Linked DNA regions of Oceanispirochaeta sp. M1. The protein of the gene in region 2 interacts with the protein of the main gene of each other region in a pairwise test. Links are inferred from orthologs where the notes say so. Each region holds a gene or a part of one and is shown on either strand. Other genes may lie near its edges.

Evidence for each region.
Region 1: the proteins of DV872_RS06485 (region 2) and rlmB interact in binary tests that used the Escherichia coli proteins (3 or more experiments, as listed by UniProt). The link is inferred for Oceanispirochaeta sp. M1 from one-to-one orthologs.

What each region holds. Positions count from the first base shown.
Region 1 is NZ_QQPQ01000010.1:115,088-130,187, forward strand. Bases 3,592-6,535 are described here. They hold rlmB (23S rRNA (guanosine(2251)-2'-O)-methyltransferase RlmB), read right to left. Parts: upstream 5,462-6,535; coding sequence 4,721-5,461; downstream 3,592-4,720. Other genes in these bases: DV872_RS09100 (MalY/PatB family protein), read left to right, coding at 3,592-4,753; DV872_RS09110 (ATP-binding protein), read right to left, coding at 5,554-6,535. In the rest of the region: leuB (3-isopropylmalate dehydrogenase), read right to left, coding at 1-608; leuA (2-isopropylmalate synthase), read right to left, coding at 724-2,415; DV872_RS09095 (AEC family transporter), read left to right, coding at 2,615-3,550; more of DV872_RS09100, read left to right, coding at 3,569-3,591; more of DV872_RS09110, read right to left, coding at 6,536-8,622; DV872_RS09115 (class I adenylate-forming enzyme family protein), read right to left, coding at 8,745-10,451; DV872_RS09120 (2-oxo acid dehydrogenase subunit E2), read right to left, coding at 10,444-11,361; DV872_RS09125 (MFS transporter), read right to left, coding at 11,688-12,959; DV872_RS09130 (LacI family DNA-binding transcriptional regulator), read left to right, coding at 13,146-14,147; DV872_RS09135 (ABC transporter substrate-binding protein), read left to right, coding at 14,253-15,100. UniProt on the Escherichia coli protein: Specifically methylates the ribose of guanosine 2251 in 23S rRNA.
Region 2 is NZ_QQPQ01000007.1:96,083-111,090, forward strand. Bases 6,750-9,601 are described here. They hold DV872_RS06485 (NAD(P)H-hydrate dehydratase), read right to left. Parts: upstream 9,016-9,601; coding sequence 7,483-9,015; downstream 6,750-7,482. Other genes in these bases: DV872_RS06475 (iron-containing alcohol dehydrogenase), read right to left, coding at 6,750-7,116; DV872_RS06480 (antibiotic biosynthesis monooxygenase), read right to left, coding at 7,110-7,418; DV872_RS06490 (hypothetical protein), read right to left, coding at 9,019-9,291; DV872_RS06495 (hypothetical protein), read right to left, coding at 9,391-9,601. Also shown: DV872_RS06460 (acyl-CoA dehydratase activase), read right to left, coding at 1-3,871; tRNA 2-thiouridine(34) synthase MnmA, read left to right, coding at 4,075-5,127; DV872_RS06470 (glycerophosphodiester phosphodiesterase), read right to left, coding at 5,085-5,915; more of DV872_RS06475, read right to left, coding at 5,932-6,749; more of DV872_RS06495, read right to left, coding at 9,602-11,232; DV872_RS06500 (tetratricopeptide repeat protein), read left to right, coding at 11,418-12,881; DV872_RS06505 (TraB/GumN family protein), read left to right, coding at 12,878-14,083; DNA repair protein RadA, read right to left, coding at 14,069-15,008. UniProt on the Escherichia coli protein: Bifunctional enzyme that catalyzes the epimerization of the S- and R-forms of NAD(P)HX and the dehydration of the S-form of NAD(P)HX at the expense of ADP, which is converted to AMP.

The DNA.
Region 1 (15,100 bases), on a different replicon or contig from region 2:
ACAACCTGTCTCCAGAGTTTAGAGGAACAGAGTACATTGGCTTTATCTACAGAACAGAGTTTCTTTCTACGGCGCTGTGCTGCTTCAAAACCCTGTTTGGCAATGGCCTGCACCTGATCTACCGTATAGATCATGGTATCCAGCCCCATTGTATCGGTTAATTCTTTTGGTTCTCCAAAGTAAATACCATTAGCCAGTTCTCTGACAGTCAGAAGGTCTACTTTACCGGAAAGGACCTTTTCAGAGAGAGGACTCATGGCCTTCAGCTCTTCATAGAGGACTGCAGGTCTGAGGTTGGCATAGAGTTTAAGCATTTTTCTCAGTGCAAGAAGACCACCCAGCTCGGGAGTTTTTTCGGGAGGAAGTCCGTCCCATTTAGGTCCGCCGATGGAACCTAGAAGAACAGCATCAGCTTCCTTACAGATTTTCTGAGTCTCTTCGGGAAGGGGTGAACCTGTTTCATCATAGGCAATACCACCAATATGTCCCGTGGTCAGTTCCAGTTTAAATCCGAATTTTTCTTCTACTTTAGCAAGGACCTGCAGGGCAGATTCCATTACTTCCGGTCCAATCCCGTCACCGGGGAGAACAGCTACTTTATATGACATTTGATGCTCCTTTCTACCAGAGAGAGTAACATCACTCTGGTGTCTTTTTAGTTAAGGCCTAAGGGCCTTTGATAAACCCCGCCGACGGGTATGGCAGCAGGCGGTGAAATAAAAATCAGTTCTGTTCTTCAATTCTGTTAAGAGCACAGAGCAGGGCTTTCAGAGAAGCCGCGTTGATGCTGTTATCAACACCTACTCCGAAGTTGGAACGTCCCTTACTGTCGGCGACCTGAATATAACAGACTGCCTGTGAGTCGGCTCCTTCACTCAGAGCATGCTCATCGTATGAGAGAAAGTGAATATGGGGAGCAGATGTAGACTGCAGAGCATGAAAAAATGCGTCAATGGGTCCGTTTCCGTGCCCCTCCAGCTTCATCTCCTCACCCTTGTAGTTCAATGTACAGTTGATACCGACATTGTGCTGTTCTTTTCCGTTATCATCCACATCCAGCCGGGCATTGATCTCGTAATTCAGCAGTGACCAGGGAGCGTGAACTTCCAGGTACTCCTTGCTGAACTCTTCAAAAATATCCTTTCCCTTCAGCTCCCTACCGGTCTCATCGGTTATCTTCTGAATAGTCCTGGAGAATTCAGGATGCATTGCCTTGGGCAGTTTATATCCGAACTGAGCGTCCAGGATATAGGCGACACCACCCTTACCGGACTGACTGTTGATACGGATAATGGCCTCATACTCTCTTCCAAGATCAGAAGGATCGAGGGGAAGATAGGGAATTTCCCAGAAGTCAGACTTAATTGACCTATAGTTGTCGAGTCCCTTCTTGATGGCATCCTGGTGAGAACCGGAGAAGGCTGTAAACACAAGCTCTCCCACATAGGGGTGACGCTCATGAACATTCATTCTTGTACAACGTTTATAAATCTCGGTAATGTTGTCGATGTCAGAGAAGTCCAATCCTGTATCAATACCCTGAGAATACATATTCAGAGCCATGGTGATAAGGTCGGTATTACCGGTTCTCTCTCCGTTACCGAAGAGTGTACCTTCCACTCGGTCGGCTCCTGCCAATATGGCCAGCTCAGCAGCAGCGACACCTGTTCCTCTGTCATTATGAGTATGGAGACTGATAAGAACAGAATCCCTGTTTTTGATATTCCGGCAGAACCATTCAATCTGGTCAGCATGGACATTGGGAGTATGCATCTCCACAGTAGCCGGAAGGTTGAGAATAAGCTTATTCTCGGGAGTGGGTTCCAGAACATCCATTACGGCTTCACAAATTTCTAAAGCAAAGTCCAGCTCGGTGCCGGTAAAACTTTCGGGGCTGTACTCATAGCGGATATTTGTATCAGGATAATCGGCGGCAATCTCCTTGATAAGCCTGGCACCTTCAACGGCAATCTTGATAATCTCCTTCTGGTCTTTTTTAAAGACCACATCCCTCTGGAGGGTGGAGGTTGAGTTATAGAAATGCATAACTACATTCTTACAACCCTGGATAGCTTCGAAAGAACGGCGGATCAGATGTTCACGTGACTGGGTCAGCAGCTGAATAGTGACATCATCGGGAATAAGATTCCTGTCGATCAGAGTTCTGAGATAATCAAATTCTGTCTGAGATGCGGAGGGGAATCCAATCTCAATTTCCTTAAAACCAATTTTTAGGAGTAGGTCAAATAGTTCCAGTTTTTCTTCCACACTCATAGGAATGGGTAGAGCCTGATTTCCGTCTCTTAGGTCGACGCTGCACCAGTAGGGTGCTTTAGTAATGGTCTTTGAAGGCCATGTCCTGTCAGGCAGTGAAACTGGGGGGAAGGGTTTATACTTCCGATGATCGTAACTCATTGAGCTCTCCTTAGTAGTACGGCTGTCTTTAATTATGTAAATGACTCCGCCTTAAACAATTGGTTAATGGGACAAATACTATATCAATCTACTAACGGAAGTCTACACATCAACCATTTTTGTAATAATATTTAACGTTGATAATTTTGCATCACTGAATTGCTTTACCCGAAGCCCAGCAAATGCTAAAAGTTTAGTTATGAATGTACTTTTTTTTGTGTTTGAGGGTGTTTTCCCCGTTTTTCTGCTGATTATCATCGGTGCCGTTCTGAAAAATCGCAAAGTGATCGGTCCAGAATTCAGTAAAGGCGCCTCAATGGTGAGTTTCAAACTGGCTCTCCCCTCACTTGCTTTCACAAAGATAGCAACATTGGACTTTTCACAGGTATTCATATTGAAGGAGATTCTGATTATTGGGGGGCTGACCCTTCTAGTTACCGCAATTTCTGCACTGATCAGTATGAGATTCAGTGATGTAACACAGAAAGGCGCCTTTATTCAGGGAACCTTCCGTGGAAATATCGTCATTATTGGAATTGCTCTGACATTGAATCTTTACGGAGAGGCCATGGCCGCCAGAGCAGCAATGATTCTGGCATTCATGCTGCCTCTATTCAACATACTGGCAGTTGTTGTACTCACCCTCCCCCTCCACGGACTGAATGCAAAAGGGGTTCTCAAATCCCTGAAAAGCATAGCTACCAATCCTATTATTATGGGTGTAGCAACAGCCATGTTTTTCTCATTTTTCAGAGTACCCGTACCATCCATACTGGGTAAGCTTCTGGGATACCTTGCCGACCTGGCCCTGCCACTTGCCCTTATTAATATAGGTGGATCACTCTCAAGTCAGGGCTTAAAGGAGAAAGGAAGGAAGGCTTTGGGATCATCATTGATAAAAATTGTATTTTTACCTGTTGTAGCGGTGATCATTTTCTATACTATAGGGTACAGACAGGACGAACTGGGCATGATTTTCCTTATTACAGGAGCACCGGCGGCCGTCTCCAGCCATATTATGGCGGATGCGATGCACAATGACGGTGATCTTGCAGCCCTGATTGTAATGATAAGTACAGCCCTGGCATCTATTACAACCATGGCTGGAGTAAGCATAATACAAGCCTTCTTATAATTTCCAAGGAGTGAAAACATGGATTTTGACCGGATAATAGACAGAAAAAACAGCAACGCAGCAAAATGGGATGAAAAGGTTCTCAAGGCCAGGTTCGGTAATGAAGATATGCTCCCCTTCTGGGTCGCAGATATGGACTTTGCCTCTCCTTCAATTGTAATGGATACTTTGAAAGATAGAGCCGAGCACGGAGTTTTCGGATATCCTGCAAGTGATAAAGGCTTTCTTAAGGCCTGGCAGAACTGGGCAGAGGCCGAGCACAACTGGTCTGTATATCTATCAGATATCTGTTTTACTCCGGGAATAGTCAGTGCAATGAGCCTGGGAGTTCATCTATTCTCAAAACCCGGTGATTCAGTGATTCTGCAGGAACCCGTTTACCAGCCCTTCAGAAATATGATTATCCGTAACCATAGAAACACAGTGGTCAACGAACTTGTGATGGACGGTCCCCGGTATGTAATGGATTTTGATGATCTTGAAGAAAAAGCCTCACAGCCGGATTGTACCCTTCTTCTGCTATGCAGTCCCCACAATCCCGGAGGCCGTGTCTGGACAGAGGAAGAACTGAACAAAGTTTCTGAGATCTGTATCCGTAATGAAGTCTTTGTCATTTCTGATGAGATCCATGCAGACCTCGTCCTTGGAGAACGTCCTCATATTCCCTTTTCATCCCTCTCAACAGAGGCTGCCGAAAACTCAATGACCCTTATGGCCCCCTCCAAGACCTTCAACATTGCAGGAGAAAAACTCTCTATTGCAGTTTTCGGTTCACAGAAAAGAAGACAGACCTACCTGGATGGTCAGCTGGCATTCGGCACACAGGAAGGTTCCGCTCTGGCACTGGCAATCGGTGAAGCCGTTTATAATGAGGGAGCCGAATGGCTGATCGCCCTCAAAATATACTTAAGAGAGAATATTGCCTTCATCGAAGAATATCTGGATAAAAACCTGCCGGGCGTAAAACTGATGAAACCTGATGCAGGATTTATCGGATGGATAGATTTCAGAGAACTCGGAATGAACCATTTAGAGATTCAGGATCTTCTGCAGGAGAAGGGGAAAATAGCCCTCGTGGAGGGTACATGGTTCGGACAGGGAGGAGAAGGATTCTTCAGACTGAACTACGGCTGTCCCCGGAGCCTGCTCCGGGAAGGGTTGGAACGTCTGTCAATTTCTCTGGCGGATAACCTCATACATTAGAATCCCAGCTGCCACGGAGACATTCAGGGAATCGACATGACCATTCATGGGAATGCTTACCATAGTATCGCATTTATCCTTTAAAAGGCGGGAGATTCCCTTGCCCTCAGAACCCAAAACGAGACAGGTACGTCCCTTGAGGTCGGTCTGCGCAGCTGTTGAGCCACCCATATCTGCCCCATAAATCCAGAACCCCGCATCCTTGAGGGCATCCAGAGAACGGGCAGAATTACTGATCTGAACAGTGGGGACCCAGGCATGAGCCCCGACAGAGACTTTGGCAACCGTTGAGTTGATACTGGCAGAACGGTTGGCAGGCAGCAGGATCAGGTCTACTGAAAACTGATCTGCAGATCGGAGAATGGCACCAAGGTTATGAGGATCAGTAATGCCGTCTAAAAGCAAAACAAGAAGCTGATCATCACCGCCTCTTGCGGCCAGGAATGTTTTAAGATCAGTATAACGGTTCACGGTATTTCCGCTTTTAGGAGCCGAAGAACTCTGAACAAATACAGACCCTTTATGACCGTCGGAATCACTCATTTTATCCATCTCAACAGGAGTTATTGTCTTTACTGGAATTCCTCTACGGCCTGCTTCTTCTTCAAGCTGTGTAATTCTCTTATTAGTTCTGCTGACATAAAGTGTGCCCTCAGCTATTTTCATGCTCTCCATGATGCTGTGATAGGATGTAATAACCCTTGCCATAATTTCTCCATTGAACTCAGATTGGTGTGCATTCTAGGTGATTTATATGTTTTATTCTACCAAAGAACATTCAGAGCCTGGATATTTTAAGCTCAAATTATCAGAGACTGAATCTCCTGCACAAGATCCTTCATGGTAAAAGGCTTATGAATAAGGGAGGCATCCTTAAGATCAGCAATATTATGAAGCCTCTCTTCCGTATAACCGCTCATAAAAAGCACGGGCATATCATAACCCATGGACCTGAGATTGTTAAATGCATGAACCCCGCCCATCTCCGGCATAATGACATCAAGGAGAAAAAGACCTATGGTTTCATCATCAGATCTCCGTTTTTTCAGGGCATTAATCAGCTCTTTTCCATTCACAAAGCTTTTTATCCTAAATCCGCTTTTTCTCAGCATGGTCTCTGCAAGCTGGCGGACCATTGGATCATCCTCCGCCATAAAAATAAGACCCTTTAATTCAGGGCTGTCTTCTTCTCTGGAACTAAGCTCTTTCCGGGTATCCTGAGAAGCATTGACCCGAGGCAGATAAATATGAAAAGAAGTACCACGGCTGCGGTCTGTTTCAATATTAAGATACCCCTGGTGCTGCCTGATTATCCCATAAACAATTGAGAGTCCAAGTCCAGTACCCTTATCCTTATCTTTGGTTGTAAAGAATGGATCAAAGATCTCCGGAAGAATTTCCTTATTAATACCCGAACCGTTATCCTGAACAATCAATTCCACATATTCACCAGCAGGAATATACCCATCCAGCCCGGGAAAAGAGTGTGTGGCAATATGAATAGACTGACGGATGCTCAGAAGACCGCCCCCTTCCATGGCATCCCGGGCATTGAGACTCAGATTTATAAGGACCTGCTCAATCTGCTGTTTGTCGGCATAAACCCAGTCATCCTCAGCCGCAAGATGGGGCTCCAGAACGATATTCTCTTCAAGAAGACGCCCCAGTATGGGCATAAGACTGTGAATAAGCCCTGACATGGTAAAATTTTCCATGTTCATATTTTCTGTTCGACTGAAAAGAAGAAGCTGCCTGGTCAGATTTCTGGCACTGGCCGCAGTCTTTATAATAGGTTCGATATATTCCATCTCACGGGTGCCGGCACAGTCATCCTTCAGAAGCTGACTGTATCCAAGAATGATCTGGAGCAGATTATTGAATTCATGGGAGATCCCTCCTGCAAGTTTTCCAACCGCTTCCATCCTGGCAGCCTGACGAAGCTGACCCTGGCTGGCTTCAAGAGCCGCTCTTGTCTGAGACAATTCTGAAAAGTCCTGAATTATCCCGGTTACAATCTGTTTCCCTGTTTCAGGATTTTCCGCCTGCCGTGCAATAAGATGAAGGATCTTGTTTTCGCCATCATCAACAGGAATGGTCATAATGGATTTTACACGACTGGATTCATTTTGAAGTTCATCGGGGAGAATTGTGCTCTGATTCCAGGAAGGAAAAATCTTCTTCATAAAATCAAGAGTCTCAGGAATTCCATCAATGCCGGGATCAACAGAACTAAGAGTATAAACCTCACGAGAGTACCAATAACTATTTTTTTGCGGATCATATTCCCAGTTACCGACCATTGCCATGGCCTGAGCATCCCGCAGACGACGCTGTTCATTCTGGAGAATCTGCTGAATTTTTTCTGAATCACTTATATCCTTGAATACCACAATAACACCGATAAGAGTATCATCCTTGGGATCTCTGATAGGAGAAGCACTGTCCGAAATATGGATTTTCTGACCCTTCTTATTTATCAGAACAGTGTTGGCATCCATCAGAACACGCTCATTATGCGCCAGGACTTTATGAACCGGATTGATAACCATCTCACCGGTCAATCCATTTTCAAGTGGCAAAACCTGAGAAATATGGAGTCCACCGGCCTCTTCAAGTATCCAGCCTGTCATATTCTGAGCCATCTTATTCATAAATACGATCTTCGATTCGGTATCAGTAGAAATTACACCGTCACCGATAGAGCTTAAAGTTGTATAAAGCTCATTTTTCTGCCGTGAAAGATGAAGAGTCGAACGATTCAGCAAAAAAGACTGCCTTATCAATAACCCGATAAGGAAAAGAAGACAGAATAATGCTATAGAAAGAAGCTGAATGGTCACCTGGTAACTGCTTATTGATAGAGGATTAAGGAGGATAGATTCTCCCGGAATGTCCTGTTCTCTGAATTTCCAATATCTGAAGCGCTTCTGGTCAATTGCATAAACAGTTGTGTCATCTTCGATTACAGGAATTGTACCTGCGTCTTCCCCATCCAGAATTCCAGCTATCAGATCAACAGCCAGTCCAGCCTGTATGGTGCCTGATGTTACTTTACCGCCAAGGATGCCGGATCGTAGATGCAAAAGGTTGAAGACTGGAACTGATGTTTCCGAAGCGAGCCTGGAAAGGAAAGCCTTTTCTGAAATAAAGTTGCCTTTTTTATCTCTATACCAGCTGGTAAGCAGGAGAATTGAATCATCAGACACAGAAGAACTCCACTGGATAAGTTCATCGGTGGTAAGTTTATTTTCACCCAGAAAATGAAAATCCAGGAGAGCAAGCTCTCCTCTCAGATCCTGGATCTGCCTCTCAACCATCTGCCTGTTTCCGTATCCTGTGGGAGTCGCATCGACTATGACATACACAGTCCGGAGAGAAGGAATCAGCTTCTTTGCAAGGGCAAGAGTGTCCGGCAAATTCACCTTGCTGATCACACCTGTATGATTCTTCCTGAGGGTATTTTTAACAAATTCGTAGTCATTTACACCGCAGAAAACAATAGGAGTATCAGGGAAAAGCTCCTCGCCTTGTTTTGCAAGGAACTGAAGAGCATTGTCATCTACTGCAACAATAAGGGAGAAAGCATCGGCATCAAAGAGTGAAAGATCCCTGATAATACTCTCTTCCATTTCTTCAACCGATTTACGCTTTGTATCCATATATTCAAGGGTAATTTTAGTGCCGGGAATTTTCTCTTGTATTCCTTCAAGAAGAGCCGAATAGATACTGTCCTCCCAGAGATGTCCGGGGTGATAAGAGAAGAGGAGAAAAATTGAAGCTGTATCTTCAGAAGAAGAATCATCATCAGCGGAAAGCAAGGTAAGAGAAAACAGAAGCAGCAGGGTTATTTGTAGAAATAAGCTTCTCATCAGCCCCCCGTAAATATTGGATGCAAAATAATTTTATCACGTCTTTCCCTTTTCAGGGAATCACAGTGAGTTTTTTTTGCAAATCAATATATTTTAACTAGTATTTAAAATTGAGGATTTCCTCAGACCTCAGCGGCCTCTTCCTGCTCCAGCACTGTGTAGGCAATCTTACCTACTCTTGTAAGGGGAAGTTCATCCCGGAACTCGATCAGACGGGGACAGCTCCATTTATTGATATGTTTTCTGCTGTAGGCGATCAGTTCTTCCTCCAGCTCAGAACCGGCACTGTACCCTTTATTGAGGATTACAAAAGCTTTTATTTTATGGAGTTGATAATCGTCAGGAACCCCGATAGCACAGCTCATCTTTACCGCAGGATGACTCTCAAGTACCTTTTCCACCTGTGTTGGATATACCGCAATGCCGGAAACTTTGACCATTCTCTTCTGACGCAGTTTAAAATAGAGGAAACCGTCTTTATCCATAGCTCCGATATCTCCGGTATGAAGCCAGATTCTTCCATCATCATGAGTCTGCAGAACTGCAGAGGTCTCTTCGGGATCATTAAGATATCCTATCATTACAGAAGGACCTGAAATACAGATCTCACCATCTGTTCCAGCAGGAGCTTCATCATATGAATCTGGAAGTATCACCTTGGCCAGCATATCTGGATAAGGGACTCCAATTGAAGCTTCCCGATATTCATCCTCGGGCATTAAAACAGAAACAGTTACAGACTCAGTCAGCCCGTAGCCTTCACGCAGTTCAATATCTGCCCCCCGCTCCTTCAGAACCTTGTCAAAATCCCTCTTGATACTGATCGGAACAGAATCACCTCCGGCAAAAACGCCTTTCATCCCTGAAAGGTCAGCCTTAAGAAGATTCTTATTACTGGAAAGAGCTTCAAACAGAGTGGGAACACCCGCCATGATGGTGGGTTTTTTCTTTCTGATAATCTTTCCAGCCACCTCAGCCGAAAACTGAGGCACCAGGATACTACAGCCCCCATTAACCAGAAATGTATGGATACAGACTGCCAGTCCGAAACCATGAAAAACAGGAAGAATTGCAAGAATTGAGTCTCCAGGAGCCAAGGGTCCCAGCCTTTTAGAACCCTGACATGCTGTCTGCCCCGCCAGAACATTGAAGTTCATATGACTGAGCATAATCCCCTTGGGACTGCCCGTCGTACCACCGCTGTAAAGAAGGGACGCAAGTCCTTCCGGATTACTTTCCACTTCATCAACAGGACTGCCTTTAACAGCTGTAAGATCAGACCAATTAAGGATTCTGGAATCTTCCGGCAGTGCTTTGATTTTTCTTCCTTTTGCCAGGAAAAATAGAGTCCGCATTGTGGGACTCATATAAGTTCCCAGCTTTGTGATTAATACTGTTTCAACTTTTGTATTATCCAGAATATCTACGAAACGGGAGTAGAATGCATTGAGAGTAATCGCCCATCTGCTTTCACTGAGATTCAGGTAATATTCGATCTCATCAGGGGCAGATAAGGGGTGGATCATACTGGAAACAGCACCGATCTTTGCCAATGCATAAAAAGTGATGATAGCCTCTGGACAGTTGGGAAGACAGACAGTCATCCTGTCTCCCGCCTTCATTCCCTTTGCACTTAAATCTGCCGCGGTCTGATCGATAAGATTCAGGAGTGAACTGTAGCTGATCTCCGCTCCCATAAAATCCAGGGCTGTATTATGAGGATAGGCTTCGGCAGATTCACGGAATGCCCGGTAGAGGGTTCTCTTTTTATAATCAATTTCAGAGGGAATATTACCGTAATATTTCAGCCAGGGCTTAGTTTCAAACATAACCGTCTTCCTTGATAGACTTAATGGGTTTCAGATTCAGTTCATCCAGAAGATGCTGGGGGATATCGGGAACTTCGCTCAACTCAGCCGGGTTCTCCACAAAACGCTTGATCATATCAATGGCTCTTGCACAGTAGATCCCTTCGGAAAGACGGTCATCCAGGGTGTAGGTAAGTTTAACAATATCCCGTCCGATCACTTCACCTTTACTGTTCATTGAATAGACTTTCTTAATCTTCCCTATAGCAGCAAAAAGACCATTATTACCCCATTCAAAAAGATGATGATAAGGAGCATCAATGCCCACAGAGCCCAGATTTGTCAGAAAAAGAGTGGTATACATGGGATCTACACGGATCATGGATGCAGGAGCCAGATTCCAGTAATCCAGAACCCTGAACCCCCACATAATCATACGGAGGATGGATCTGGGAAACTTCATTAGAAAGTCTGTCTCCGATGAATTGACGTTACCCTCATCACTCTTGGCTTTATTGACATACTGATTAACTCGAGCTGTAATACTCTCAAGGGTATCTTTAGGATCGAAGGCGATCTTTACATTGATCTCCTGAGCATCATCCGTCAGTGTCTTCTTGGCAACAAAATTAACAGATAATTCATTTCTCTGATAATAACGGTAACCCGATACAAAACGATTCAGCTGGGGACGCAGAGCGATGGACCTTACAAAGGCGCCGAGAAAAACATGAAAGACTGTCATTTTCTTGCTTCGGTCTTCCATACTCTTGTTGTGTTTTTTAACATAAGCCAGAGTTTCGGTTACATCAATTTCCTGTTCAAAATAGATGATAGACTCGGTTCTGTTTCTCATTAGAAAGGGGAGCATCCCTCTGAATGAGTGAAGATTTCTGATAAGTGTACCATCGGGACGTTTTTTAAAGGCCATTTTTTTCTCCAGTTATATAATCTCTTATCTAATATCTGTTCTTCAATGAAATAATAAAATTGTCAAATGCCTCCGGATAAGTTCCCACTGATCAATACCATTGATGTTCCAGGTTTCCCTGACCGCAACAGCCCGTTCACTGAGGATGGGAGGTGTAAAATAATTCCATTCAATCCGAAAATCAACAACAATATAAAAAGCCCAATTGCTATGCCGAAATGTCTGAAGCTTCGATTCATCTATCGCTTATTCCATAGTATACAATTTTTAATGATGCCTATTATACAACGACTGGACCAAGATCTGCCACTTATAAATATACCGGTCTATCTGGCTCCGATCATGTCATCCTTTGCCTTTTTTACATCCACAGGACAGATCATCTTATTGATAACGAATAGTGCAGAAAGAGACAAAATACCGATGACAGGAAAAAACAGCCTGAAGTCCACAGATCGCAGGAGTAATCCGAAGAGCAGGGGTGCCAGGGCACTGCTCAGATTCAGGGCTCCGTAAATACCTGAATACAAGGCCCGCTTATCCTCTCTGCTGATCTGTACCAGGACAGCCTCCCCGCTCATCTTATGAGCTCCCGAGAGCGCCCCCAACATGGGAAAGATCAGATATAAAACCCACAGACCCTGACCTGAAAAAAGCAATATACTCAGCGTAAGAGGGATCAGCAGGCTTGCGATGCTCTGAATCTTTAAGAGTCCCTTAAAGCCCAGAGGTCCAATAATCTTCGGCCACAGGAAATTTGAAAGAAGCATCCCCCCCATCTGCAGAAGGACAATCGTCCCCACATATGATGATGGCAGATTGAATGTTCTTAACAGAGATGGAAGATAAAATGGGATCAGAACAATTGAGACAGTGAGAAGATTAGCCACGATACAGTAATATCTGAAACTTATGTCTTCGCTCAGGATTTCTCTGATAGAAGCTGTTATTCCCTTCAATCCGGGAGCTCCGGTACTTACACTCTCAGACTCGGGCTCTTTGATCATCCAGAATCCGATAGATCCCAGGGCCAGCATCAGTGAGGCCAATACGAAGAGAAAAGTATAGCGTTGAGTCCCTGCAAATCCGGTCAGTACAAATCTTGTCAGAACTCCGGAGACCAGGACTCCGGCACTCCAGAAGACCTGTTTCCGCAGGAAAAATTTATGTCTCAGTTCCCGGGGGATTGAAGTCCCGATAAGTGAAACATAACTGATTCCGGCAAAAGCTCCTGAGAGGGTAAACACCGTGAGACCGCAGTATATAAAAATCAAAACAGAAGAGGGTGAGAAACGTCCGGCATTGTTAAGGAGAAGACCGATACCGAAAAGTGCCATCATCCTGGCATACAGACCTGCAATAAGATAGGGTTTCTTTCTTTTTCTTGACTGAATAAATGGGGCAAAAAGGAGCTGAGAGACAAGAGGAAAACCGACCATTATGGCTGTTATAAAACCGATATGCAGCTCTGAGCCCCCTACCTGAAGCACAAGTGCGGGCAGCACAGAATTCACCTCTGTAAATGTAACTGTCAGTGCAAGAAATATCCCATGCCAGAGGAAACCGAAATAACTTGATTTTTGATCTTTTGTAATCATTCGAGGCTCTCTCCTTTATACAGATGATACCATGGCTTCAGGATTCTTTATAAAAATCCTGTATCCGATTTTTTTGAATAACTGACAATTAATTTGACAGATATCTCCAAGTGGGTATATTCTGAAAAGTAGATGAAAGTACTTTCACAAAAGTTCTTTCTTTATTCAACAACTGTTCAGGATAATATGAAAAAAAGAGCAACAATATATGATGTAGCAAGGGAAGCAGAGGTCAGTATTACAACTGTATCCCGATATCTGAATAACCCGGAAAATGTAAAAGCCGAAACAGGGCAGCAGATCTCCCTATCTATGGAAAAGCTTGATTATATTCGCCAGGGAAACGCAGGAACTATTACAAGCCGCTCAGTCCGGAGAGTCGGAGTTCTCACACCATTTTTCCCGGCACCATCCTTTGTAGATAGACTGAGAGGGATGATTCCCTTCTTTAAAGAAAAGAACTATGAAGTCGTTATTTACACCATAGAGAGTCCGGACCAGCTGGATGAATATCTGAGTTCCGTCCCCTTCACACGCAGAATTGATGGACTGATTTTAATGTCTGTTTATCTGACGACTGATCAGAACCGCGCACTAAAAGCCTCAGGACTCCATGTTGTGATGATCGAATCGGATGATGAGAACTACAGCCGTGTTTTGACTGACGATCATAAGGGCGGTCAGATTGCAGCAGAACTTTTTCTTGAAAAAAATTACCTGCCCTGTGCCTTTATGGGTGATAAAAACCGGAATCTCTCCTACAGCTGCCATCCTTCTGAACTGAGATTCAGGGGGTTTAAAGAGACTCTGGAAAAAGAGGGACATGAGATCCCGGAATCCCTGATTCTTGAAGCAGACACCACAGTGGAAAGCTCGCAGAAAGTTTTTACAGAATTCCTTAAAAAGGGTAAACAGATCAGAGCCGTCTTTGCCATGTGCGATGTTCAGGCTGTAGGCATTATCAAGGCAGCAAGAGAAGAAGGGCTCCGTATCCCCGAAGATCTGGCTGTACTGGGGTTCGACAATATTGAATCGGCCGACTGGATGGGACTGTCTACGATCACTCAGTATCTGGGTGATTCGGGACGTGTTGCAGCCGGCCTTCTGCTGGAACAGATTTCCGAGAAGGGAAATGCCATACAAAAAGTGAATCTTCAGGTTGGACTCCTTGAGAGGTCCACAACTTAACAAATGGAATCCACAGCCTCCGGGCTGTAACATAAGGACCCTTAGGCCCTTATGATTAAAACATCAGGGCAATAATTATTACCCTGAGAGTACAAGGAGAACAGTATGAAAAAAGTTGTTTGGGGAGCAGTCGCATTTTTGATGATTGCCTCACTGTCTTTCATGAGCTGCCAGAAAAAGGAAGAAGCCGCTGCGGCTCCCACAGAAGAAAAGGTGGTGGATGATCCGTACGCAGATGTCCGGGGCAAGGTCGTTTCCATGGCCGGTCCTTTTGTAGACAACGATGCTATCAAATTCGAACAGTCTGTCAAATCTTTTGAAGAGATGACGGGAATTGACATCCAGTATGAAGGATCAAAAGAATTTGAAGCTTCCATCGGTATAAGTATAGAAGGTGGAGATGCTCCGGATATCGTAGACTTTCCTCAGCCCGGTCTTCTGAAAAACTTTGTAGCCAAGGGCTATGTTGTTGACCTGAACAAGGCTCTCGACATGAACAAGGTTAAATCCAACTATATCCAGAGCTGGCTCGACATGGCTACCATGGATTCTCCCGACGGAGAAATCATGGCAGGACTCTGGGGACGTGTTAATGGAAAATCCCTTGTATGGTACAACAAGAAAGAATTTGATGCTGCGGGTTATGAAGTTCCTGAAACCTGGGAAGACCTTGTAGCATTGCAGAATATGATCCTTGCAGACGGCGATGCTCCCTGGGCAGTTGGTATTGAATCGGGTGCCGCAACAGGATGGGCCGCTACTGACTGGGTTGAAGAGATGATGCTCAGAACCACAAGTCTTGAAAACTATGACAGATGGGTTGCCGGAGAGCTGAAGTTTGACAGCCCCGAAGTACGTAAGGCTATCGAAGCCATGGCGTCTATCTGGTTTGCCGACGGAATGGTTTATGGTGGACGTAAAGGTATTTCCACAATAAGTTTTGGTGATGCTCC
Region 2 (15,008 bases):
TCCAGGCTGATTCAAGATGAAGGGTCATTAGTTTTCTCTGTTCCACTGCAAAGGGCCGTTCATACCAGGGACGGAGTCTTAGGCGTTTTTTCAGGTCATAATCACGTACAAAATCCAGGTAGTGTATCCACTCGGATATTCCTGAAACCTTTGCGATGATATTCTTTTTGCTCATCAGATCAACAAGTTCGTCAACAGCAAAGTCATCCCTTCGGACATAGATCTCACCTACAATCAGAACTCTGGGAACTTCATGGATCGTTTTTTTCAAAGGGATCTCAGAAACCCTTTTTGCAACCTTCTTCAACGCCGGATAGGCGAGTTTAAAATCCTTGTCTATGACTGCAATCATCTCGTGCCACTGTTCGTTATAGATTTCCAGGGCCTCTTTCGGGTTTTCGGCACAGGCTCTCAGAGAGGTCTGAATATCTTTCATATAGTCTGAGATAACCAGTCCGTGCCACATATTTTTTGAAAAATCGGGACCCAGTTCTGTGTATGAATTATCCGCACTCAGAGTCACTACAACAACATTTTCCAGACGCATATCTTTAAACAGATTCTCATAGAAGACAAAGTACTGTCCCGTACGGCAGGGACCTGTCGTGATGGGTACAAAGAGGAGGTATATTTCATCCTTACGATACTCTTCGGAATTGATGAACTTCAGTGCTGCACCCAGTACCAGATGGGATGGAACGCACTCTTTTCCTGATGCATGACTTCGGGCAAGCTGCAGGGTTCTTGAATCCGCCACCGGCAGAGCCTGGGCGTTGATTCCTGACCTGCGGACAATAGATGCCATCATGGCAGTGGACAGATCTCCCATATTGGAGAGGAGCATCTTCACCTTTTTATTATTCATGATGGGAATAGTCTCACCATTAAGCTCATTTTTAAGGTGAAGAGGATCCCTTCCGTTATTAATAAAACGAAGACCGTTGTCATAACGCTCAGCATTACTTTCAGCCTCTCTTGATCTGTATCCTTCAATGATATCCAGGAATGCTTCAACCCTTGTGTCTACACCCGCATCTGCTGAATGGGAATCCAGTTCCAGAATCAGGAAAGGCTTAGTCCCCATCATCCATTTCAGATAGTGAAGTATGAAAGAGTCGGGGGCACAGGAGAAGTTGGTGATAAATGTAATATAGATATTTTCTTCATCCTTGAGACGGGCGGCAGCCTTCATATCAAGCTGGCCGTAATACCAATACATGTTTTCAAATATTTTTTCATCACCCTGAGGGATAATATCAAAGGGGATAATTGAATAACCGCGGCTGCTGAACTTTCGTGGAATTCCCATATTTGCTTCAGCCGTAAAGGCATTATAGGGACGTCCCAGAAGGGCGATTACCGGATGGTCATGCTCTTTTGCTTTTTTCAGAGCCTCTTTTCCCATCTCTCTTGAGGCATGGAGGTATTCTTCCTGTTTTTGAACTGCTTTCTTGAATGCAGCTTTGATCTCAGTCTCTGGAATTGAAAGTTGTTCTCCCAGTTTATAGAAGTATTCCAGTGCCTTGGCTTCGCCGAATTTGAATGTGACAATCAGGGGAATCAGTTTTTCTTCGGGAACATAGGGAAATGCCTTCTGTATGTAATAGGGCAGACTCTGGGTAATAGGACAGAAGTTTGCATGAACATCTTTTTCCATACTGGGCATATCCCTGAAATGCGGTACAAAAATATAGTCTGTCTTTTTATTGATAATATCCTGAACTGCCCCATGGGCAATTTCTGCAGGAAAACAGTAGGTACTCTCGGCCCGGGCAACACCTTCATGGGCTATCTCATCGGACAGAACTGTTTTGATTCCCAGTTCATGGAAAAACCATGAGTAGAGGGGATAGAGGCTGTGAACTGAGAAACATCGGGGAATCCCGATGGTAAAATCCCTTTTTTGTCTGAAGCTTTCCACTGTAGGAGAAAATGTTGTAAACATCATCTCATTGCGTTTATCAATATAGTTGATCACCTGTGTGGATGATTCGCTTTTCTTTTTTGAGTTGGCGTACTTGCTGCAGCGGCCTCCGAACATATATTTGTGTCCGTTGACATTGAGAACCTGAATAGGGCAGAAGTTCTCACAGGACTTACAGGTGAAAACTCTTTCATACTCAATCTCTGTGTCCAGTACGGCTTCCATATCGATGGAAGATTTCTCAATGAGCCCTTCCTGAAGTTTCTGTCTTGCCAGAATTCCCACACCGAAACATCCCATCAGTTCGGGAGCCGGGGGTACAAGAATCTCCTTATCAAGGAGCATGGCAAAGGCCAGGGGTACGGCCTTGTTTTTAGCAACACCTCCCTGGAGGAAAATCTTTTTCCCGATAGTTCTGTTTCCCACAACCCTGTTGAGATAGTTGGAAACAATAGATGTAACAATCCCAGCTGTAATATCTTCTCTGCGGGCTCCCTGCTGTATGGCCTTGCGGATATCAGAATTGATAAAAGCACTGCAGTGTTCACCGAATTTCAGAGGATTCTCGGCCTTCAGGGCGATCTCTCCGATCTCCCAGGCATGAGCGATATTAAGGTCTCCCGCCGCTGACTCTTCCAGAAAGGAACCGGTTCCTGCAGAGCAGGCTTCGTTCATGGCGTAGTCTATGGGAACCTTGTTTTCAAGGAGAACATATTTGGCATCCTGTCCCCCGATCTCAAAGATTGTATCTACATCTTTACTGAAAAAAGTCGTTCCATGTGAGTGGGCTATAATCTCATTGTAAACGGCAACCGTTTCCATATATACACCCAGAATCTCACGGGAGGATCCTGTTGTGGCCGCCAGGGAGATCTTGATAGCCGAGGGATTTCCGATATCTTTATGTATTTTTTTTCTTAATTCAATAATACAGTTCTGCAGTGCTCTGACAGGATCCCCATGGGTTCTTCCATAATGGGCGGCTACAATTTCCGAGCTCTCCATATCAATAAGACAGGCTTTTGTTGTTGTGGAACCACCGTCAATTCCAAGAATATATTCATGGTCTTTTTTTACAGTACCAATTTCAGTTTCGAAGTAGCGAACCTTATCAGACGCCGATTTCAGATCTTTGTAGCGGTCAAATCTGACCTTGCTGTTTTTCAGGATCATTTCTGATCCGGGAAGGGGTGAACCGTTTTCCACGGCCAGGTGGGCTGCTCCGAATGCTTCGAAATAGGGGGCTTCTTCAGGAATAATAAATTCAATGTCAGGAGATTTCTCTTTCATAAATCGGAGAATATGTTTGTTTCGGGTAATCCCCCCGCTGAGGAGTACTTTTCCAGATTCTATTTTGGCCCTGTTTAAAAAGTCACAGACCTTGGTGGCCATCACATCACTCAGGGATACGACAATATCATCCTTCGTTGCTTCTTTCTTGTTCAGTTTATGAGTACAGTCACTCTTCATAAATACGGAGCATCGTGCGGAGAGGGAACAGACCCGGCTCTCTTCTGAGACCCGGTTTACTCCGTCCAGGTTCATATCCATACGGGCCAGCTGTTGTTTGAAAAACTCACCTGTTCCCGAAGCACATTTGCTGCCGGAAAAATTATTGGTTATCTTGCCCTCTTTGTTGACAGCATAGACCACAAGATCTTCACCGCCCATACTCACAACAGCATTAACAGAATATCCTGTTTTTTCCAGGGCTTTTTCTACACATACAGGTTCGATTACAGAGTTGGCAGCAAGGAGGTAGCGGCCTTCAGTTCCTGTGACCAGCAGGGGTATTCCCTCTTCAAGATCGTTTTCATCCAGCAGATTTACTACTGCATTCTGAAAATCTCCTTCATGGGGGGTTACTTTGCTCCACAATTGTATTCCATCTTCTAGGAGTACACTTTTAAGACTCGAGCTGCCTATATTGATACCAATACTTTTCATAGTTGACCTCATTCCATGAATATATTAATTCTTTTTATCTTGTAAAAAAAGGTGTTATTTGACAAAAAAGTAGTTTGTGTCCAGTAAATGTTGATTATTAAACATTATTGAGCAGAATAAAGATTTTGTCTACGAGTCGGATTAATGAATACACCATGTAAAGATCTTGCAAAAGCGGTATAAGTCTGAAAGAATCTGATGTCATGAAGATTGCCCTTTTATTATCCGGAGGAGTTGACAGTTCCGTCGCTCTCTACCGTCTCCTGGAACAAGGTTATACAGATATAACAGCCTACTATCTCAAGATCTGGCTTGAGGATGAATTAAGTTTTCTCGGGACCTGTCCCTGGGAGGAAGATATGGCGTATGCACGTGCTGTATGTGAGGCCAAAAATATTCCTTTAAAGGTTCTGCCTCTGCAGCAGGAGTATTTTGACCGGGTCGTTTCCTACACGATTTCAGAGCTCAAGAGAGGTCACACCCCCAGCCCGGACATCTTCTGTAATCAGAGAGTGAAATTCGGTGCCTTTTACGATAAGGTAAACGAGGAATACGACAAGGTTGCCACCGGTCATTACGGCATTGTTGAGGAGATAGACGGACTCAGCTATCTAAGGCGTTCTCCGGATCCCGTAAAGGATCAAAGCTATTTTCTCTCCCACCTCTCACAGGATCAGATAAGTAAGATCATATTTCCCATCGGCTCTCTTATGAAGGAGGAGGTTCGTGCACTGGCGCAGCGCTATGATCTTCCCAATAAAGACCGAAAGGATAGTCAGGGAATCTGTTTTCTGGGGAAGATTAAATATTCGGATTTTGTAAAACATTACCTCGGTGAAAAAGAGGGAGAGATTCGGGAACTGGAAACAGAAGAGGTTCTTGGAAGCCACAAAGGTTTCTGGTTTCATACAATAGGACAGCGTCAGGGTCTGGGGCTGAGTAATGGTCCCTGGTATGTCACATCCAAGGATCTGGAGAATAATATTATCTACGTATCCTCAAGCAGGAATATTCTGGAACAGAAGAGAACAGTCTTTAATGTCTGTGAGCCGAACTGGATCAGTCGAAAGCCCCGGACAGATGAACTGACCCTTAAACTGAGGCATGGCCCCCGGCTGAACAGCTGCCGCATAAAGTGGCTTTCTGCAGAACGCATCGAGGTGACCATGGATGAGGGAGATAAGGGAATTGCTCCCGGACAATTTGCTGTTTTCTACGAGGATGACATCTGCCTGGGTGGTGCCAGAATAGAGTAGTCTTTACAGACTTTTACCAGCATCTGAGGAATATCAGAAAAGATTCCATCCACCCCTTCTGAGAAGAGGGATCTCATCTTTTCTTCTTCATTGATTGTCCAGACCTGAACCGCCAGTTTATTCTTTCTGCACCAGCTGAGAAAGGATGGCCGGATCAGTCTGTAGGGTCCTGCCTTTTCGGGGATTTGAACAGCCCGTACCTGCCCTGATTTTACTGAAGCCGGAACCCAGCCCGATCTGTATAACAGCAGCACCTTGATCATCTCTCTCTGGCAGAGGGAGGTGGCTGTCCCTGGAAGTTCCTCCCGGAATGCCCTGATACTGCTGTGGTGGAAGGATCCTATGCAGACCCTTTTTTCCGCTCCCGCAGCCTTTATCACTCCGGCAGTCTTTTCTGCCAGCTCTCTGCCCGGATCTTTCATGTCGATGTTAAAGCGGGTCTCCGGAAACAGCCTGAGAGCATCTTTCAGAAGTAGAGGCCTGATTCCCCGGTCTCTGTGTGGAAAGGTCCTGCCCTGGTCTTTTGAGAATAGAAATCCCATATCAATATCTTTCAGATCCTCAAGACTGAGGGTCGAGATAAGGCGCCGGTCTCCCGTACAGCGGCTCAGGTCGGGATCATGGAAAATTAGAACATCTCCGTCCTTCATAAGCCTTACGTCTGTTTCAATAACATCCACTCCCATCTCATAGGCGGAGCGGAAAGATGCTTCGGTATTTTCAGGGAAATCCTGACTGTTCCCCCTATGTGCCAGAGCCCTGGGCTGCGGTGAGAAAAAATCGGTCATTTGAACAGCTCTGTCATCAGAATACTTCTTTTAGAAGCTCAAGGCGTTCTTCTTTGCTGAATGAATAAGGATTGTTTTTATTTCCGGAATCGGCTGCGGCCTTTTCCAGCAGATCCGCATTGAGACCAAGTTTTTCAAGGGAGGGCAGAGCTGCCGCGGCGGCCCATTTTTCCAGTTGTTCCGTAAGAATGGCTGTGGAATCAGAGATTGAGGCAGATTCCTTTCCACTGATCCTGACTGCCAGGGTCTGTACCTTTTTTAGTGCCGGATTGTTCCTATCCTCCCGGAGCAGTGCTTCAAAGGTCTTTTTCATTACAGGAGGGAGGAGTAGCCCGCATGCCGTTCCATGAGGCAGTTCAGCAAGTCCTCCGAGGGTTCCGGCAATCCCATGAACCGTTCCCAGGCCGGCATTTGCCAGAGTCAGCCCCGAAAGGCTGGCTCCCAGGGCTATCCGGTCGAAATCATCTGTCGAGGCTTTTCCCTCAAGGAGCGGGGAGAATGATTTGAAAAATCCTTCAAGCCCCTCAAGGGCAAGGGCATCACTCAGTGCTGAGGCGCCGGTGGATATATATGATTCCAGAAGCTGGGAGAAGGCATCCATACCGCAGGATGCGGCGGTTTCCTGTGGAAGGCTATCCAGCCAGGAGGAGTCTATTAGGGCCAGGTCGGGAATATAGTTATCATGCCTCAGGGATTTCTTGAATCCTTCTTTACCAGGACGGCTGATAACCGCATTTTTAGTACATTCACTTCCGGTTCCCGCTGTAGAAGGGAGTGCATAGAGGGGAAGCCTTGAGCCGGAAGGAAGCCGTGTTCCAACACCCTCCAGATAATCCTGTACCGAAGCAAATCCCTCCAGAACAGCTGGTTCTGTCAGCATCGCAGATACAGCTTTTCCAGCATCCAGAACACTTCCTCCCCCAAGGGCTAAAAGCGCTGATGGTAAGTTTCCTGCAGCTTCTCTGCAGATTGAATCTATATCTTCCGGTGAGGGCTCTCCTGATATCTGTCTGTAATCACATCGAATTCCCTCACGCATCAGAGCATTCTGAAGAGATTTCCACAGGCTTGAAGAGGTGATACTTCGTCCGGAAATAACCAGGATGGTTCCCTCATGCTTCTTGAGGTATGGAATTACCTCAAGAGTTTTCTCCCGGCCGAAGATTATTTTCCGGTTTGCATCAAAAGAGAACCCTACCATTTGCTCAGCTCCAGAGGTGCACAGACCTTATGAGATGTTCCTTTTCGGGGTTCTGCCATCCAGGGTGCGACATTTTCACGCCATTCCAGATAATGGGCTGTCTCCTTATGGGATTTTACAGCCTCTTCAGAACTGTATGCTTCATAGAGAAAGAAGCGGCAGCTGTCTTCAGTCTGCTGCAGTACATCAAAACGGATATTACCCGTCTCTTTTCGGGTTTCCATATGGTTTTTGTGACTGGCGGCTTTGAATTCTTCTTCCTTACCTGGAATAACATGAACTTCTACACAATAGACTAACATCTGATTTCTCTCCTTAGATACCGGATACATTCATTCTCTGAATATAGTTGAGGACTGAAGCTGTTTATGGAATGATTTCCATTCTGTTGTAGCAGTTTCTGGTCCAGTTTACATGATTTTCTCTATAGGCGGTAAAACATCGGGGCAACAGTTCAATAATATCAGAAGCTGTAAAACTGTCGCTTGCACCATCGAATAAATCGGCAGCCAGGCCATGGAGGAGAACAGCTTTTTTTACTGCTTCGCTTTTATCCTCTTCCTGTGCCAGCAAAGCGCAGATTATACCTGCCAGTACATCACCACTGCCTGCGGTACCAAGTGCTTCGTTTCCTGTCAGGTTAATATATTCCCTGCCCTCGGGAAGGGAGATGACAGTCCGGGGACCTTTATAGACACAGATTGCGTTATAAGCTTTTTCCAGAGCGTCTTCAGTCTTTTCAGCAAGACGTCTCTGTTCTCCAGGGTGGGGTGTTATAACTGTGGCAGACTTCCGCTTAAGGGTCAGCTCCGGGAACCCGGCAAGAGCATTAAGAGCATCCGCATCGATTACCAGAGGTACAGGTATTGCCGGGATCAGTTTTCTGATAAGGGAAACGGTCTCCTCCTGTTGAGTCATTCCGGGACCCAGAACTACAGCATCCTGTTTTGAGGAGAGCTCCAGCAGGAGTTCAAAATTCTCTTCAGAAATAGTAGCTGCGGCTGTTTCTTTCAGACCTTTAATAACGGCTTCCGGACAATGAATCGAGAACGTTCCATTATGAGATGCCGGAACCGCTACAGTGACATACCCCGCTCCTGAACGGTAGGCAGCTCTGGCTGCAAGTGCCGGTGCACCTATATAGTCACCACCTCCCCCGATCACAAGAATCTTTCCGAAACTGTTTTTATACCCCAGGGGATCTCTTGTTTTTAGAGCTTCCGGAAGATTCAGCTCGGATTTGAATTTTTCATCTTTATAGAGTTCAGGGGGGAAGGATATACGGGAGCAAATGAGCTTTCCATTCTTTAAATATCCGGGACTCTTTATATTTCCGTATTTTGGTGCGCCGAAGCATATTGTACTCTCCGCTTTGACTGCACAGCCCAGTTCTTCGGAACTCTTTCCATCCAGTCCCGAGGGAATATCCAGAGAGACTACAGGGCTTCTGCTCTGGTTCATTTCAAGGATGAGTTCTTTTTTATCACCGTCGACTTCTCTGTTTAATCCTGTTCCTAACAGGGCATCAACAATCAGTTCTGAATTATTGAAGAGCTTTTCACGCCGTTTTTTGTCGGGATTATAGAAGATGGGAATTGGCAGCTTTTCAAGGCACAGCAGATTCTGCAGTGATGAATCAGTCATCTTTCCTTTTGAACCGGAAATAAGGACTTCCACTTTTTTTTCAGTGCTGTAGAGTTTACGTGCAAGTGCAAGACCGTCTCCACCGTTGTTCCCTCTGCCGCAGATAATGAGAACTTTATTGAACCTGTAAGAATCTAAAATATGATTCAATGCCGCGGAGGCGGCATTTTCCATCAGGATAAGTGCAGGAATTCCGTATTGACGGATGCAGTTCTCATCCATCAGACGCATTTCTTCAGGACTGAGAACTATCATAAACTATTCCGGTGTGGTTCCTGCAAATTTGAAAATTTCAGACTGAACCCACATAAAATTCTGATTTTCCGTGGGAACTAGAAACTGTGATGTCTCTACGACATTCTCGTCTTCTGCAACAATGGTGACATCCTTGACTGCTAGTACGGGATATTTAATACCCTGTCTGAAGTTCTTGGCTATCTTTACGTATTCTGAGGAGATATAAGGAAAAAAGTCATTATGATCTGTATCATAATTCTCTCTGATAACAACATAAAAAATACAGCTTTTCATTGGATCCTCCGTGAAGCTGAGCAGTGATTTCATTAGTATTATACAGGATCAGAAAAAAATGCACCTCTTTTTTTCCTGAAAAATAGAATAATTGATGATTTATCTGCTTGTTGAGCCCGGGCCTGTCGTCGTTCCTGAGCTACCGGCAGAGCCTGCGGTACTGATCCCTGATCCTTCGGCGGCAGTCTCTGCAAGTTCTGTTGTCTCCCCTGGTTCTGCAGGTTCTACCGCAGGTTCGGGTTCCAACGGGTTGAAGAGAATACGTATAGTCTCTTTCTCTTTGCGGTGTTTAATCTTTATATAGAGTGTTTTGCTTATTGAATTATAGGCCCATCCATCTGAATAACGCTGAAAGCGTGGATCGCTTTTCCAGCGGATATTATGAAGGAAGATCCTGTCAAAGGGTTCCACTCCCTTAATTACAAGATGATGTATCTGTCCTACAGGAAATCGGACATCAAGTTCTATGGATTGTTCCAGTTTTCTCACACTGCTGTTTTCTGCAGCGGTATAGAGCCATGCTCCGGAAGCGATCTCACTGCTGAGATCTGTTATCCTGGGAGAAAATCTTTCTTCCTGGTAGAGTGTGTAAACATCTTCGGCGGGGATTTTACCTATTTCCATAGAGGCTCTTTCTCTGGAAAAGGATATCCGTGCAGGAAGGGTACCGTCTGCTTCAGCCCTGGAAAGAATGGAGTGTGTCAGGGCAGCTGAAATATCCATTAGATTCTGATCTGCTGTCTTTTCTGCTGCATCTTCAAGTAATTCTGCAGCCTTGAGAGAGCAGATACTGCCGGCCTCAGGGTTCTCGGGGTGAAAAATGTAGAGACCTTCATCCAGCCAGACAATCAGGGGATAAATATTTTCTTCAATCCACGGGACAGGATCTGTCACCCCCGGATCGGAAAGAATCTCTTTAAGTTCCATTATCTCTTTGTAGGGAGAAATCCCGCTGTTTTCACCGGAATCAAGAGTTTCTATTTCCCTTAGAAGAGTGGAGGGCGCTGTTCTTAAAAGCGCTGCGGTTCTGTTTACCACATCACCCGTATAAGGGCTGGAATACCATGACAATTCAGAACTTTTCTTCTCAGCAGCCTTCAGGAGGTCTGAGACATAAAGGGTTTCTTCATTTCTGCTGTACATTTCAGAGAGATAATAGACCAGAGCCTGTTCAGAGAAAGCCGGCATACCTTCAGGCATTTTTAAGCTTCCTGTATTTTTATCAAAACGCTGTGTCCAGCCTTTATAGGCCTTGTCTTTATAATCACTGATGGTTTGAGCCTTATTGGGAATAATCTTATCGCTGTCCGCCAACCATTCAAAGGCGGTTCTTCCCAATCCCGGGGCTTCGTCCTTGAGACTGACAATGGAAGTGACATGGTCTTTCATCGAAATGATAAGAGATCCATTTCTGTGTTCAATACCTGAAACGCTGTCAAGAAAATAACTACTGGTTCCGTCACTCAGTATTATCCGCATCTGCTCATCCTGACTGATCTGAAAACTATCCTGGGCTTTTACACTCACAATCAGCTCTTTAACCGGTGGAATTGTCTGAGGAACAGTGACTTCTATACTGCTGTCGCTATTCTGAGATATAATTTTGATACTGATGTCGTATTTAAAATGAAGAATTATACCGTTTTCAATAACTTCAAGTTCCTGAACCGATAGTTCTCTGACAATATCATCTTCTGTGATGACCTGCAGTTTCTTTCCTCTGGAAAAATCGATCTGTAAACCGTTTGTAAAAACGGATAATTTATTTATTGAGCTAGGTGAAAGACCGGTTTCTACCGTTCTTGAACCCTTGTATGAGACATTTTGTACAACTAGAGACATCTCCTCAAAACGAGAAAAATGGTAAAATAAAAAGAGTAGCATAAATAATGCATATATAATGGGAACTGCTTTGAGAATGGGCTTGTACTTACGTTTCATATGGCCCGAATATTACCAATAGGAAAGTAAAAAAGCAACCTTGTCCAAATTGGATTACAGAGGTATATTTACTTCTGTAATTCGCTTTATTTACTCTTTTCCGCCGAACATGTTTAACTTTTAAAATAATCTGAAAGCTCCAGTTCCTGTAGAACACTCTTTCAGTTCCCTTATAAGGAGATAAAATGATCAAGAGCAGACTCTCAATCACAGGGGCTATTCTGCTTGCCCTTATCTTTATTACTTCATGTGGATGTGAAAGTACTCCAACAGGTAAACCGGCAGATTCCTCTTCTGTTGAGAAACCTGAGGATTCAGGTTCAAAGAATGAAGTTGAAAAACCCGAAACACAGGACGATACTGTTTCTGAAAAACCGGTCCCGGAGGATGTGGTTGAAGAACCGACTCTTGTGGAATCCCTGAATGAACTCAGTGATGTTGAAGATACCGGAAAGGCTCTTGCCCTCCTCGAGGATGCTGATGAGCTGACCCTGGAAGAGAATATTCTTAAAGCTGTATTAATGATTTCTGAAGGACAGTTTGTCAAAGCCCGTGAGGAGCTTGATTTACTGCTTGAAGAGAATCCGGGGAATTCAGATATTCTTTACAATCAGGCAATTCTTGAAAACGCAGAGGGACACTTTCCTCAACGTGATAAAATTGTCTCTGATATCCTGAAATCTGATCCCGATCATGAGGGTGCTCTTCTTATGAAGGGGACCGTGGATCTGGCAGCCAAGCGCTATGAAGATGCAAATAAAAGCTTTCTCCGTATACTGAAAAAGAATCCTGATAATTTTATGGCTCTATCCGGCGGAGGTTCCGCACAGATGAATATGGATAAGCTGGAGTCCGCCATAAAACTTCTGGATATGGCTATCAAGCTGGAACCTGAGTTTGCCTATCTTTATGTGGATCGGGCACGTGCCTGGAAAGGACTCAAGAATTACGGTAAATCCGAAGATGATTACGGCAGAGCTATCGAGCTTGAACCCAATGTTGAGTGGCATTATCTGGACCGCTCCCGTATCCGTATTCAGTACTTTCATAATCTGGAAGGAGCCTGGGAGGATCTTGAGACACTGGAGTCTCTTAATCCGGACAACCTTTTTGCCAATATCTATAAGGCGGGGATTCTTGATGAGTGGGAACGGTATGATGAAGCAGAGATTTATTATGAAAAAGTTCTGGCTGCCCGTCCCAATTATGGTTATGCCCATGAACCATTGGCAAAGTATGCCTATATGAATGGTGATTTTGTAAAAGCAAAAAATCATTTTCTTCTGTCATATCAGTTTGATGACAGAGATCCTCTTTTCGCTCTTGCCGCCGCACTGTGTATGGAGAAAACGGGAGATCGAAAAAAAGCAGAATCTTTATTAAAGGAAGTAGCACCCCGAGTCATAAGAGACAGTGTGGAATATGAAATGTTCCGCTATTATCTCCAACCGGGATCCAACTTTTTTATAACAGATAAAATAGCAAAAGAAAGTAATGAAGACCTACGCAGCCGTATGTATTTCTATCTGGGTGCCAGAGATGACCTTAATGGTCTGAGAAAAACTGCACTGGCCAGTTATGAAATGGTTGAAGATTCGACCGGCTTTTTTGAGTCGGATCTGGCTGCCTGGGAAAGGAATAATCCATGAGTGAAAATTTTACTGTAGAGAATGAAAGCGATACGGTAAGCCGTATCAGAATGGGAGAACGGGAGATCCTGATCCTTGGTACTGCCCATGTTTCTCTAGACAGTGTAGATGAAGTTACCAATACAATCCGTGAGGAACTCCCTGACAGGATCTGTGTCGAAATAGATGCCGGACGTTATCAGTCTCTCTCCAAGGATGAGAAGTGGCAGCAGATGGATCTGACTAAAGTATTCAAAGAGAAGAAGGGATTTCTTCTTCTTGCCAATCTTGTGATGACCTCCTTTCAGAGAAAGGTCGGGAACAATACGGGAATTAAACCCGGTGAAGATATGAAGATGGCCGTTGAAGTAGCCAAAGAACTCTCCATTCCCTTTTCATTCAGTGACCGTCCTGTACAGATGACACTGCAGAGAGCCTGGGCAAAGAGTAGTTTATGGAACAAGATGAAACTTCTGGCTTCACTGATCAGCTCTGTTTTTGCCAACGAAAAAGTTGATGCCCAGGAGGTCGAATCCCTTAAGGAAAAGGGAGCTCTTGAGGATATGATGAATGAACTCTCCGATTATCTGCCCTCTGTCAAAGAGGTTCTTATTGATGAGCGGGATCAGTATCTGGCAAGCAATATTTTTGAAGCTCCCGGAAACAAGGTTATTGCCGTTGTGGGTGCGGGACATATGAATGGAATCGTCCGCTGGATTGAGGATCTGCATAATGGAAACAAGAAAGTGGATCTGAAAGAGATCTCTACTCTTCCTCCCAGAAGTATGGGCAGTAAGATGATCCCCTGGATCATTCCGGCTCTTATTCTGGCCATTGTGGTTACCGGTTTTGTTACATCAGGTGTGGACGTTGGATTGAGAATGCTTCTGGTCTGGGTTCTGGCTAATGGAACACTGGCGGCTTTAGGAGCTATTCTGGCATTGGCTCATCCTCTGACCGTTCTGTGTTCATTTCTGGCGGCACCTATTACCAGTATGAATCCTACAATCGGAGTGGGAATGGTTTCCGGAATAATGGAATACTTCTTCAGAAAACCAAGAGTACATGATATGGAGACGCTGCAGGATGATGTAACCACCCTTAAAGGATGGTACAGAAACAGAATATCCAGGATTCTGCTGGTATTCTTCTTCTCCTCTCTGGGAAGTTCTATCGGAACTTTCTACGCGCTGCCCCGGATTTCAATGCTACTGGGGGGCTGAGAAAACAAGGCGGATAGCCTCTTTAATATCCCGGGCGATGATAGGGCTTTTCCCCTTCCAATCCCGGGTCTCCTTGGATTTTCCTGATATCAGAATACGTTTGAATCCCATCTCTTCGGCTGCTTTGAGGCGCCGGCGCAGATGGGGAACAGGACGGATCTCACCGGTAAGGCTCATTTCACCAAGGGCAATCAGATCCGAGGGGAGCTTTATTCCTGTACGTGCTGAATAAATTGCCAGTGCCAGAGGGAGTTCCATCCCGATTTCGGCAATTTTCATGCCTCCTGCCACATTAATATAGATATCCTGATCGGAGAATTTGATCCCCAGATGTTTTTCCATTATGGCGGCAACCCTTGAGATTCTGCTGCTCTCCACCCTGTCTGAAAATATTCTGGATATAGCACCCTTTGCGGGTACTGTAAGAGACTGGATTTCTACAAGTAGAACCCGTGAACCTTCAAATACCGGAGCAACCGAGATTCCTGCGGGGAGTTCACCGTCCCGGTTTTCCAGAAACAGACCTTCCGGATGGCTGACCTGTTCCAGTCCTTTGGAGCTCATATTGAACAATCCAATTTCATCCACAGATCCAAAACGGTTTTTAGTGGACCTCAGTATACGCAGTTCGTTGCCTGAGTGGTCAAAATAGAGAACGGTATCCACCATATGCTCTATGACCTTGGGGCCTGCTATTGAGCCCTCCTTGGTTACATGTGCTATAAGAAAAAGGACTGAGTTTCTGCTGCGGACCCAGTTAATCAGCTCAAAGCATCCATACTTAAGCTGGTTAACTGTCCCGGGGACAATGCCCTGGGATGGGGACTGAACGGTCTGTATGGAATCTATGATAACCATTCCGGGTTTTCTCTTTTCCAGAGTCTCCAGAATCTCCTCAATCCTTGATTCACAGTAAATAATGAGA